DNA from 3 places in the Diaphorobacter sp. J5-51 genome. Region 3 is predicted to be linked to each of the others. Evidence: predicted binding sites of a transcription regulator. Region 3 holds the regulator's gene; each other region holds the start of a gene.
The links. Region 3 encodes FNR, which switches genes on or off when oxygen is low (the NO sensors DNR and NnrR bind a similar motif). Its sites were predicted from a motif close to TTGATNNNNATCAA; they were not measured.
Positions count from the first base shown of each region.

Region 1: cyoA (ubiquinol oxidase subunit II) is a predicted target of FNR. The motif match lies at 1,218-1,231, and genes of this name have one in related genera.
Region 2: OX89_RS16355 (cation-transporting P-type ATPase) is a predicted target of FNR. The motif match lies at 1,836-1,849, and genes of this name have one in related genera.

Region 1 is NZ_JSYI01000072.1:26,435-29,917, reverse strand. Features, by position in the region: gene OX89_RS09535 (MFS transporter) at 1-1,045, opposite strand, end outside; gene cyoA (ubiquinol oxidase subunit II) at 1,357-2,406, shown strand; gene cyoB (cytochrome o ubiquinol oxidase subunit I) at 2,468-3,483, shown strand, end outside.
Region 2 is NZ_JSYI01000130.1:150,967-154,449, reverse strand. Features, by position in the region: gene OX89_RS16355 (cation-transporting P-type ATPase) at 1-1,663, opposite strand, end outside; gene OX89_RS16350 (alpha/beta fold hydrolase) at 2,010-2,831, opposite strand; gene OX89_RS16345 (O-acetylhomoserine aminocarboxypropyltransferase) at 2,831-3,483, opposite strand, start outside.
Region 3 is NZ_JSYI01000085.1:25,147-28,629, forward strand. Features, by position in the region: gene ccoG (cytochrome c oxidase accessory protein CcoG) at 1-651, shown strand, start outside; gene OX89_RS12080 (FixH family protein) at 694-966, shown strand; gene OX89_RS12085 (hypothetical protein) at 994-1,263, shown strand; gene fnr (fumarate/nitrate reduction transcriptional regulator Fnr) at 1,307-2,050, opposite strand; gene hemN (oxygen-independent coproporphyrinogen III oxidase) at 2,222-3,483, shown strand, end outside.

The DNA of each region.
Region 1 (3,483 bases), on a different contig from region 3:
CGCCACCGCCCAGCAGCCAGGGCGTGGCCAGGCTGAACAGGCCAATCAGCACGGCCATGGAGCCCAGCAGGTTGCGCCGGCCCATGCGGTCGGCCAACCGCCCCGACACCGCCACCGCGCCGATGGCCAGGAATGCGCCGGCGATCTGCACGCACAGCACCTCGGCCATGGAGCGGTCGGAGAACAGGGCGAACCACGACAGCGGGAACACCGTCACCACGTGAAAGAGTGCGAAGCTGGCCAGTGCCGTAAAGGCGCCCAGCACCACATTGCTCCCCTCTTCGCGCATCACGCGGGCCACGCCCACGGGCTCCAGTTCCTTCTCTTGCAGCAATTCGGCATAGGACTGCCCCACCACCAGGCGCAGCCGCGCAAACAGCGCCACCACGTTGATCGCAAAGGCCACGCAGAACGGGTAGCGCCAGCCCCAGGCCAGGAATTCTTCGCTGGAGAGGCTGCCGTACAGGTAGGCGAACAACCCGGCGGCCAATGCAAACCCCACGGGCGCGCCCAGTTGCCCCACCATGGAATACCAGCCCCGGCGCTCCGGCGGTGCGGCCATCGCCAGCAGCGACGGCAGCCCGTCCCAGGAGCCGCCCAGCGCCAGCCCCTGGCCGAAGCGCAGCACCGCCAGCGCCCCGGCGGCTGCCAGCCCCGCCACCTGGTAGCTGGGCAGGAAAGCCATGCTCACCGTACAGCCGCCCAGCAGGAACAGCGCCAGCGTCAGCTTGGTGCCGCGCCCCCAGCGCCGCTGCACGGCCATGGAGATGGCGGTGCCCAGCGGCCGGGCGATGAAGGCGATGGCAAAGATGGCAAAGGCCATGAGCGTGCCGTCCAGCCGCGACATGAAGGGGAACAACAGCGACGGGAAGACCAGCACGCAGGCGATCCCGAATACGAAGAAGTCGAAATACTCCGACGCGCGCCCGATGATCACGCCCACGGCGATCTCGCCCGGGGTGACGTCTTCGTCGGTGTGCGCGCGCGACAGCGATGCCGCGCTCTCGGGGCCGTAAACGGGGTATGCGACGGAACCGCTACTCATGACCGTACTCCTTGGCTTTGCAGACACAGCTCCGTTCTACACGCAAGCCCCGCGGTCAACAAGTACGCTTACACTGACGTCCCGCGCGGGAAAACCCTCACGCCCAGTCGGCCATCCGCGCCGCCATGGTCGCGCCCGCAGGCCGCATCCGGCCTGCCATCACGCCATAAGTTTGACCCTGGACAAAATGTCCAATCGACAAATGCGCTAGGCGTATTACATTCGTCTCCGTCCAGTAATTCGCGTTTACACCTAGCGCCGCGCCCGCCCGCGCGACGCAAGGCCGTGCACGCTTTTTGACACGCCTAGCAATGCTCCAACTGAAGAAACTCCGCGGGCCCACCTGGCTCGCCGCGGCTTTGGCCGCAGCCAGCCTGGCTGGTTGCAGCAAGGCCGTCGTATTGAACCCGGCGGGTGATATCGCTGCCCAGCAGGGCAACCTGGTGGTGACTGCCACGGTGCTGATGCTGATCGTCATCGTGCCGGTGATCCTGCTGACGCTGCTGTTCGCCTGGAAGTACCGCCAGGGCAACACCGACGCCGAGTACGACCCCGACTGGCACCACTCCACCTCGCTGGAGTTGGTGATCTGGAGCGTGCCGCTGATGATCATCATTGCCCTGGGCGCGCTGACCTGGATCGCTACCCACAAGCTGGACCCCTACCGCCCCCTGGACCGCATCGACGCCCAGCGCGCGCTGGCCGCCGACGTCAAACCGCTGGAAGTGCAGGTGGTGGCCATGGACTGGAAGTGGCTGTTCTTCTACCCCGAGCAGGGCATTGCCACGGTGAACGAGCTGGCCGCGCCAGTGGACCGCCCGATCCTGTTCAAGCTCACCGCCACATCGACCATGAACGCGTTCTATGTGCCGGACCTGGCCGGCATGATCTACGCCATGCCTGGCATGCAGACCGAGCTGAACGCCATCATCAACAAGCCCGGCGTGTTCCATGGCCTTGCCTCGCACTACAGCGGCCCCGGCTTCTCCGGCATGACCTTCAAGTTCCACGGCCTGAGCGATGCCGAGTTCGCCCAGTGGGTGGACAAGGCCAAGACCGAAGGCAAGCCCCTGGACAAGACCACCTACCTGCAACTGGCCAAGCCCAGCCAGCGCGACCCCGTGCAGCGCTTTTCTACCGTGGAAACGGGCTTGTACGGCAAGGTGCTCAACCGCTGCGTGGAAGACGGGCAGATGTGCATGCACGACATGATGGCTATCGACGCGCTCGGCGGCGAAGCCTTCGTCAAAGCCAATGGTCTGACGCTGCCGCAGGACGTATGCACCGCAGGCAACGCGCCACAGATCCTGGCCGCGCTGCAGCCCGCAGCCGCCCTCCCCGAGGCCACCACCCAACAGTGAATTTGACGGACCCGACGCGGGCGCCAAGCCGGCGCCGGGCCCATTAGCCAAGAGATTCGATATGTTGTCTGAACAAACTACCCCAGCCCACTGGCTGTTGGGCCGCATCACCTGGGACTCGATCCCGATGGCGCACGAGCCCATCGTGCTGTGGACCTTCATCGCGGTGGTCCTGGGTGGCATCGTGATGCTGGCCGGCCTCACCAAGTTCCGCCTGTGGGGCCCGCTGTGGCGTGACTGGATCTGCTCCATCGACCACAAGAAGATCGGCATCATGTACATGATCCTGGGCCTGGTCATGTTCCTGCGCGGCTTCGCCGACGCGGTAATGATGCGCCTGCAGCAGGCCATGGCCGTGGGCGAGAGCATGGGCTACCTGCCGCCGCACCACTACGACCAGATCTTCACGGCCCACGGTGTGATCATGATCTTCTTCGTGGCCATGCCCTTCGTCACGGGCCTGATGAACTACCTCGTGCCGCTGCAGATCGGCGCGCGCGACGTGTCGTTCCCTTTCCTGAACAACTTCAGCTTCTGGATGACCACCGGCGGCGCCGTGCTGGTGATGATCTCGCTGTTCCTGGGCGAGTTCTCCACCTCCGGCTGGCTGGCGCTGTCCAACCTCGGGGCGCAGGACCCTGGCGTGGGTCTCGACTATTACATCTGGGGCCTGCAGATTGCGGGGGTGGGCACCACCTTGTCGGGCATCAACCTGATCGTCACCATCATCAAGATGCGCGCGCCGGGCATGAACCTGATGAAGATGCCCGTGTTCACCTGGACCGCGCTGTGCACCAACGCGCTGATCGTCGCCTCGTTCCCCGTGCTGACGGCCGCGCTGGTGCTGATGTCGCTGGACCGCTATATCGGCACCAACTTCTTCACGAACGACCTGGGGGGCAACTCCATGCTGTACGTGAACCTGATCTGGATCTGGGGCCACCCCGAGGTCTACATCCTGGTGCTGCCGGCCTTCGGCGTGTTCTCCGAGGTCGTCGCCACGTTCTCGCGCAAGCGCCTGTTCGGCTACACCTCCATGGTGTACGCCACGGTGTGTATCACCATCCTGTCGTACCT
Region 2 (3,483 bases), on a different contig from region 3:
CCTCGGGGCGCGGCGGGTCCATGCTGCCCAGCAGTCCGAGCAGCGTGAAGCCACCCTCCATGTCGGCGAACTGCAGCGCGTGCTGCTGCACCGGCACGCGCTTGATGGCGATTGCCAGCACGCGCAGCGCCCGCGCCGCGCAGTCGTTGGCTGCGCGGCGCCAGTAGTCCTGCTGCAGCGGGGCATCGGTGCCCGCGCCATCGGCGGGCCACTGGCGCTGTGCGTTGCACATGTCCAGCACACGCTCGGGCGCTCCTTTCACCAGGATCACCGCATGCCCCGCGTGGTCGTGGTGCAGTGTGGCCATGAAGCGGTGCTCGGACTCGAACGGTATGGCGTCGATGCGCGGCTGGCGCGCATGCAGCGCCGTGGCGTCCAGCCCCGCCTTGAGCGCCAGGGTGACGAGCGCGCCCTCCGTCGGGTCGCCCGTCAGGCTCCAGCCCTGGGGTCCGTCGTGCAGCGCGGCGTCGTTGCACAGCAGCGCCACCTGGGCCACGGACTGCAGGGCAGGGTGTTCTTGCGCAGTGATGGGCACGCCCCCGATGAGGAAGCCCCCCTGCGGCGCATAGCCGCTGCCGGTCACCTCTATGACATGGTCGGCGGTCACCACGCGCTGCACGGTCATCTCGGTGCAAGTGAGGGTGCCGGTCTTGTCGGAGCAAATCACCGTGACAGCCCCCAGCGTTTCCACCGCCGGCAGGTGGCGGATGATGGCGTTGTGCTGCGCCATGCGCCGCACGCCCATGGCCAGGGTGATGGTCATGATGGCGGGCAGCCCCTCGGGGATGGCCGAGGCCGCCAGCGCCACGGCCATCATGAACATGTCCGCGGGTGCCTGAGCGCGCCAGAGCACGCCGATGGCGAACGTGGCGAGCACGAACAGCCCGATGGCCAGCGCCAGCCAGCGGCTGAACTGCGCGATCTGCCGCAGCAGCGGCGTGGTGCTCGCCTGCACCTGGGCCAATAGCGTGCTGATGCGCCCCAGTTCACTGTTCGTGCCCGTGGCCACCACGGCGCCCAAAGCGGTGCCTGCGGCCACCAGCGTGCCGGAGTAGAGCATGCTGCGGCGGTCGCCCAAAGCGGCGTCGGCTGCCACGGCGGTTTCGTCCTTGTCGCAGGGCACGGACTCGCCCGTCAGCACGGCCTCGTCGGCGCGCAGGCTGCGGGCCGTGAGGATGCGCAGGTCCGCAGGCACCTTGTCGCCGGACGCGAGGATGACGATGTCGCCCGGCACGAGCTGGTCGGCGGCCACCAGTTGGCGCTCCCCCCCGCGCAGCACCGTGGCCTGCTGCGAGAGCATGCGGCGTATCGCGTCCAGCGCCGACTCGGCCTTGCCCTCCTGCAAGAAACCGATGATCGCGTTGACGATCACGGCCCCCAATAGCACCCCGGTGTCGATCCAGTGCGCCAGTGCCGCGGTGACCGCTGCGGCAGCGAGCATCACATAGATCAGCACATTGTGGAACTGCTGCAGCAGGCGCAGCCAGGCCGGTCGGCGCGGCGGCGCGGGCAGGCGGTTGGGGCCGAAGCGTGCCAGGCGCCGCGCCACCTCGGCATGCGCCAGGCCGTGGCGGTCGTCGGTTTGCAGCCGTCGCAGCGCTTCGCCAGCGGACAGCGCATGCCACGGGGTGCCGCGGGCATCGGTGGTTGGGGGCAGGTGCATGCAGGGCGGGCGCCGGACGACGCGACTGGTCGGGTGAACCCAGTCTAGGTCCGCAGGCGTGGACCGTGCCAATGCCCCAGTGCCAGGCCGGGGAAAGTGGCCGCTATTGGCCTTCTTTTGCTATATAAACAATAGCTGACTGCGCTTGCTGGTTGGGCATTTGATGCTGTTTTTGATATGCATCACGTGGCAGTAAATGGTCGCCGCGGGCAAGCAGGGGCCAGTGTTTCGCATGTGGCAGGGGAAGTCACATCCCCCTCTGCCGAGGCGGCGGCGCCCGTCATCCATCGGGCAGGGGAGCGCTGCAGGGGATGCCCTGCACCGCCGGCCCTGCCGTGCAACGATCTCAGGCGGAGATGCGTCTTGCCAGGAAGTCGCGGATGGCGAACAGCGTTGCGTCCGGTGCTTCGGTCATCTGGTGGTGGCCCACCGGCAGATGGACGATCTGCACGTCCTTGCCCGCGGATCGCGCGGCCTGGATCAACCCCTGCGCGGCCTTGGGCGCGGTCATTTGGTCTTGCGTGCCCAAGACGAACAGCACGGGGCACTGCACCGCTGCGATGGCCTGCTCGCCGTGGGCGTAGCTGTCGCAGGCCACGAAGCCGCGGTGGAACACATTGACCTGCGGGTTGCTGCGCAGCACCTTGCGGCCCAGCGCCATGCCCGCGCCGTACACCCAGAAGCCCGCGCCTGAGGGGGGCGAGAGGGTGCTGCGCGAGAACACGTTGACCATGCGCAGCGCCTGCTCGGGGTCGGTCTGCGATGCCTCGATGAGCGTCGGCGACACCTTCATCGGATAGGCCGTACCGACCAGCACCAGATGGCTCACGCGCCCGCCCAGGCGTGCGGCGGCCTCCAGCGCGATCAACGATCCCCAGCTATGGCCCACCAGCGCGGCGCGCTGGATGGACAGTGCGTCGAGCAGGGCGCCCACGAAGTCGGCCGCCTGCTCCACGCTTGCAGGGGCATTGCCCGCGCTTTTGCTGTGGCCGGGCAGGTCGACGGCCAGCACGTTCCAGCCATGGTTGGCCATGTAGCGGCTTTGCAGCGCCCAGACGCTGTGGTCGTTGAGCACGCCGTGGATGAACACCACGGTGGGCTTAGCGGCATCGAAGGGCTTGCCGCTGGTGTAGCAGTAGGTCTGTGCGCCGTTGACTTGCACGTACATCACGCACCTGCCTTTCGCGCTGGCTTCTCCGCAGCCTTGAGTGCCCGCTTGAGGTCGTCGATCAGGTCGTCGGCATCTTCTAGTCCGATCGACAGGCGGATCGTGCCCTGGCTGATGCCGCCCGCGGCGAGCGCTTCGTCGCTCATGCGGAAGTGCGTGGTGGAGGCGGGGTGGATCACCAGGCTGCGGCAGTCACCCACATTGGCCAGGTGGCTGAAGAGCTTGAGCGTCTCGATGAACGTCTTGCCCTGCTCGCGGTTGCCCTTGAGGTCGAAGCTGAACACCGAGCCCGCGCCGCGCGGCAGCAGGCGCTGCGCGAGCTGGTGGCTGGGGTGGGACTCGAGCAGCGGGTGCCCCACGCGCTCGACGAATGGGTGGCTGGCAAGGAACTGCACCACCTTCTCGGTGTTGCGCATGTGGCGTTCCATGCGCAGTGGCAGGGTCTCGATGCCCTGAAGGATCAGCCAGGCGGTGTGCGGGCTCATGCAGGCGCCGAAGTCGCGCAGGCCCTCGCGGCGCGCGCGCAGCAGGAAGGCGCCCACGGTGCTCTCCTCGGTGAACACCATGTTGTGAAAGCCGTCGTAGGGCTGGGTCAGCTCGGGGAAGCGGCCGGAGCCTTCCCAGTCGAAGCTGCCGCCATCGACCACGACGC
Region 3 (3,483 bases):
ATCGACTACAAGGCCCAGGGGCTGGGCGACTGCATCGACTGCACGCTGTGCGTGCAGGTCTGCCCCGTGGGCATCGACATCCGCGATGGCCTGCAGTACGAGTGCATTGGCTGCGGCCTGTGCGTGGATGCCTGCAACACCGTGATGGACAAGATGCAGTACCCGCGCGGGCTGATCCGTTTTTCTACGCAGAACGGTGTGGCCAAGCGCTGGAGCCAGTCGCAGATGCTGCGGCGCGTGCTGCGGCCCCGCGTGCTGATCTACACCGCCGTGCTGGTGGCGCTGTGCGTGGCCATGCTGGCCAGCCTGGTCACGCGCACACCGCTGAAGGTGGACGTGGTGCGGGACCGCGCTGCGCTCTCGCGCATCGTGGCAGGTGGCAAGCTGGAGAACATTTACCGGCTGCAGATCATGAATGCCACCGAAGGCCCCCAGCGCTACCGCATCAGCGCACGCGGGCTTGAGGGGCTCGCTGTGGCCTCGGACGCCGAGGTCGAGATTGCCGCCGCCGAGTCCCGCTGGGTGGCGGTGCGGCTGCAGATACCGTATGGCACGGTGCCGCCGGGCTCGCACGCGGTGCAGTTTGATGTGCAGGCCCTGGGCAGCGCCGCCCATGTGACGGAAAAGTCCGTGTTCCTGGTGCCGCGCTGAGCCTGTTTTTTTTGCCACTGATTACCAGGAGTTCACCCCGCCATGCCTGCAAGCCCTACTCTGGAGACCACGCCTGAGCCGTGGTGGAAGTTTGGCCATGTCTGGCTCGTCATTGCCGGGCCGGTCATCGTCATCATTGCGGGCTTTGTCACCCTGTGGCTGGCCGTGTCGCGGCCCGACCCGGTGGTGGCCGAGGACTATTACCGCCAGGGTATCGAGATCAACAAGACGCTCGAAAACCCCGAAAAAAGCCTGGCCCCGGCCATGAAGGGCCGCAACCACGCGGCCACGCCCGTGCAGGACCAGCCGCGCTGAGCGCGCCCCCGGCAGGAGACCGCAAGCATGTGGACGCAACGACTGATGTGGATTGTCTGGCCCGCCTTTTTGACGGCGTGCGTGCTGGAGATGCTGGTGTTTGCCATGGTGGACCCGGAGGACCTGCACTGGTTTGGCCAGCCGCTGGCGCTGTCGCGCCTGGGCGTCTATACCGTGGCGTTCTTTGTGTTCTGGGCGGTGTCCATGGGCTCTGGCGCGCTGACCGCGCTGCTGGCGATGTCGTCGCGGGAGCTGAACCGCGACCAGGTGCCGGGCGACGACGACCCGACCGCCTGAGCCTGTCCCTGAGCCTGTCCCTGAGCCTGTCCCTGAGTCTGCCTTAGTGGCAGGCCTGCTGGCTGTTCACGATGCCCTTGAGCGCATCCGTATCCAGTATGCGCACGTGGCGCTGCTTGACTTCGACAATGCCTTCTTCCACGAACTTGGAAAACGTGCGGCTGACGGTTTCCAGTTTCAATCCCAGGTAGCTGCCGATCTCTTCGCGTGTCATGCGCAGCACCAATTCGGATTGTGAGAAACCCCGGGCATGCAAGCGTTGTACGAGATTCAACAGGAATGCGGCAAGGCGTTCCTCGGCACGCATACTCCCCAGCAACAGCATGACCCCATGCTCGCGAACAATCTCGCGGCTCATGATCTTGTGCACATGGTGCTGTAGTGCCGTTACTTCGCGCGACAACTCTTCAATACGATCGAAAGGCATGACGCATACTTCGGCGTCTTCAAGCGCTACCGCATCGCAAGTGTGACGGTCGCTCACGATGCCATCCAGGCCGATGATCTCGCCCGCCATTTGAAAACCCGTCACTTGGTCGCGACCGTCTTCGGTGGCGACACAGGTCTTGAAGAATCCGGTGCGGATGGCAAAAAGGGATGTGAAGGGTTCACCGTTCCGGAAAAGCGTGCCGCCACGCTTGATCTTGCGTCGTACAGCAACAATGTCATCGATGCGCTTGAGTTGCTGGTCGTCCAGACCCACGGGCATGCACAGCTCACGCAGATTGCAGTTTGAGCAGGCAACTTTGATGGTCTGGAGATTCGTATGCATGGGAACCCTGTTCATGGCTTGAGCTTACCTCTGAACGGCTGGGAGACATGGAATGCCGTAGGCCGTTGGACGACTTTGAGCCGAAGTCAAATTGTCGCCACAAGGACCTTATGGGCGCTTGATCAACGTCAAGGACTCATGGGGGACTCTACGGCACAGTGATGTGAAAGTGCAAGGAATCCCGTCATGACCGTTGTTACAACAGAGCTCCTGCGTCGCTTTGACGTTCCAGGGCCGCGCTACACCTCTTATCCGACTGCTGATCGCTTTGTCGAAGCCTTTGGAGAGCGGGAATACATTCTTGCGCTGCAGCAGCGTCGCGTGGGTTCGGTAGCCAAGGCGATGCCTTTGTCGCTTTATGTCCACATCCCGTTTTGTGAATCGCTGTGCTATTACTGCGCGTGTAACAAGATCATTACTCGGCATCCAGAGCGGGCAGAGGTCTACTTGCGTTACCTCAGCCGTGAAATCGACCTGCATACGGCGCACTGCGGTGTGGGTCAGCATGTGAGCCAGCTGCATTTCGGCGGAGGCACGCCTACTTTTCTGACGGATGACGGTTTGCGCGAACTGATGGGCATGCTGAGGCGCAGTTTCGTCCTCGTTCCGGGGGGGGAGTACTCCATAGAAGTGGACCCTCGGACCGTGGATGAAGCGCGGCTGGGATTGTTGGCGGAGCTGGGTTTCAATCGCCTGAGCTTTGGCGTGCAGGATTTCGACCCTGAAGTACAAAAGGCCGTGCACCGCATTCAGCCTGCCGAAAAGGTGTTCGCGTTGGTCGATGCGGCTCGGAAGCTCGGGTTTGAATCGGTGAACGTGGATTTGATCTACGGGCTGCCGCGCCAGACACCGGAGTCGTTTGATCGCACCTTGGAGCAGGTAGCCGAGCTGCGGCCAGACCGGATCGCGCTGTATGCGTACGCTCACTTGCCAGAACGCTTCAAATCGCAGCGACGCATCATCACGGCCGAGTTGCCCATGGCTTCGGCCAAGGTGTCCATGTTGGCCCGGTCACTTGATGTGTTCCAAGAAGCCGGCTACGTCTACGTGGGCATGGACCATTTTGCGCTGCCAGACGATGCGCTGGCGGTGGCCAAGCGGCAAGGCAGGCTGCACCGCAACTTCCAAGGCTATAGCACGCAGCCCGATTGCGACCTGATTGGTCTGGGCGTTTCTGCCATCGGGCGCGTGGGCGCTACTTACAGCCAAAACGTGAAAACGCTGGACGAGTATTACGACTGCATTAACCAGGGGCATTTGCCTGTGGTGCGCGGGCTGGCGTTGACCAAGGACGACTTGGTGCGTCGCGCAGTCATCATGGCGTTGATGTGCCAAGGTGAGTTGCTGTTTGAGCCGTTGGAACAGTCTTGGCTGATTGATTTCCGCAGTTATTTCGATGCGGAATTACAGCAACTGCAAGAAATGGCGGCTCAGGGCTTGGTGAAAAT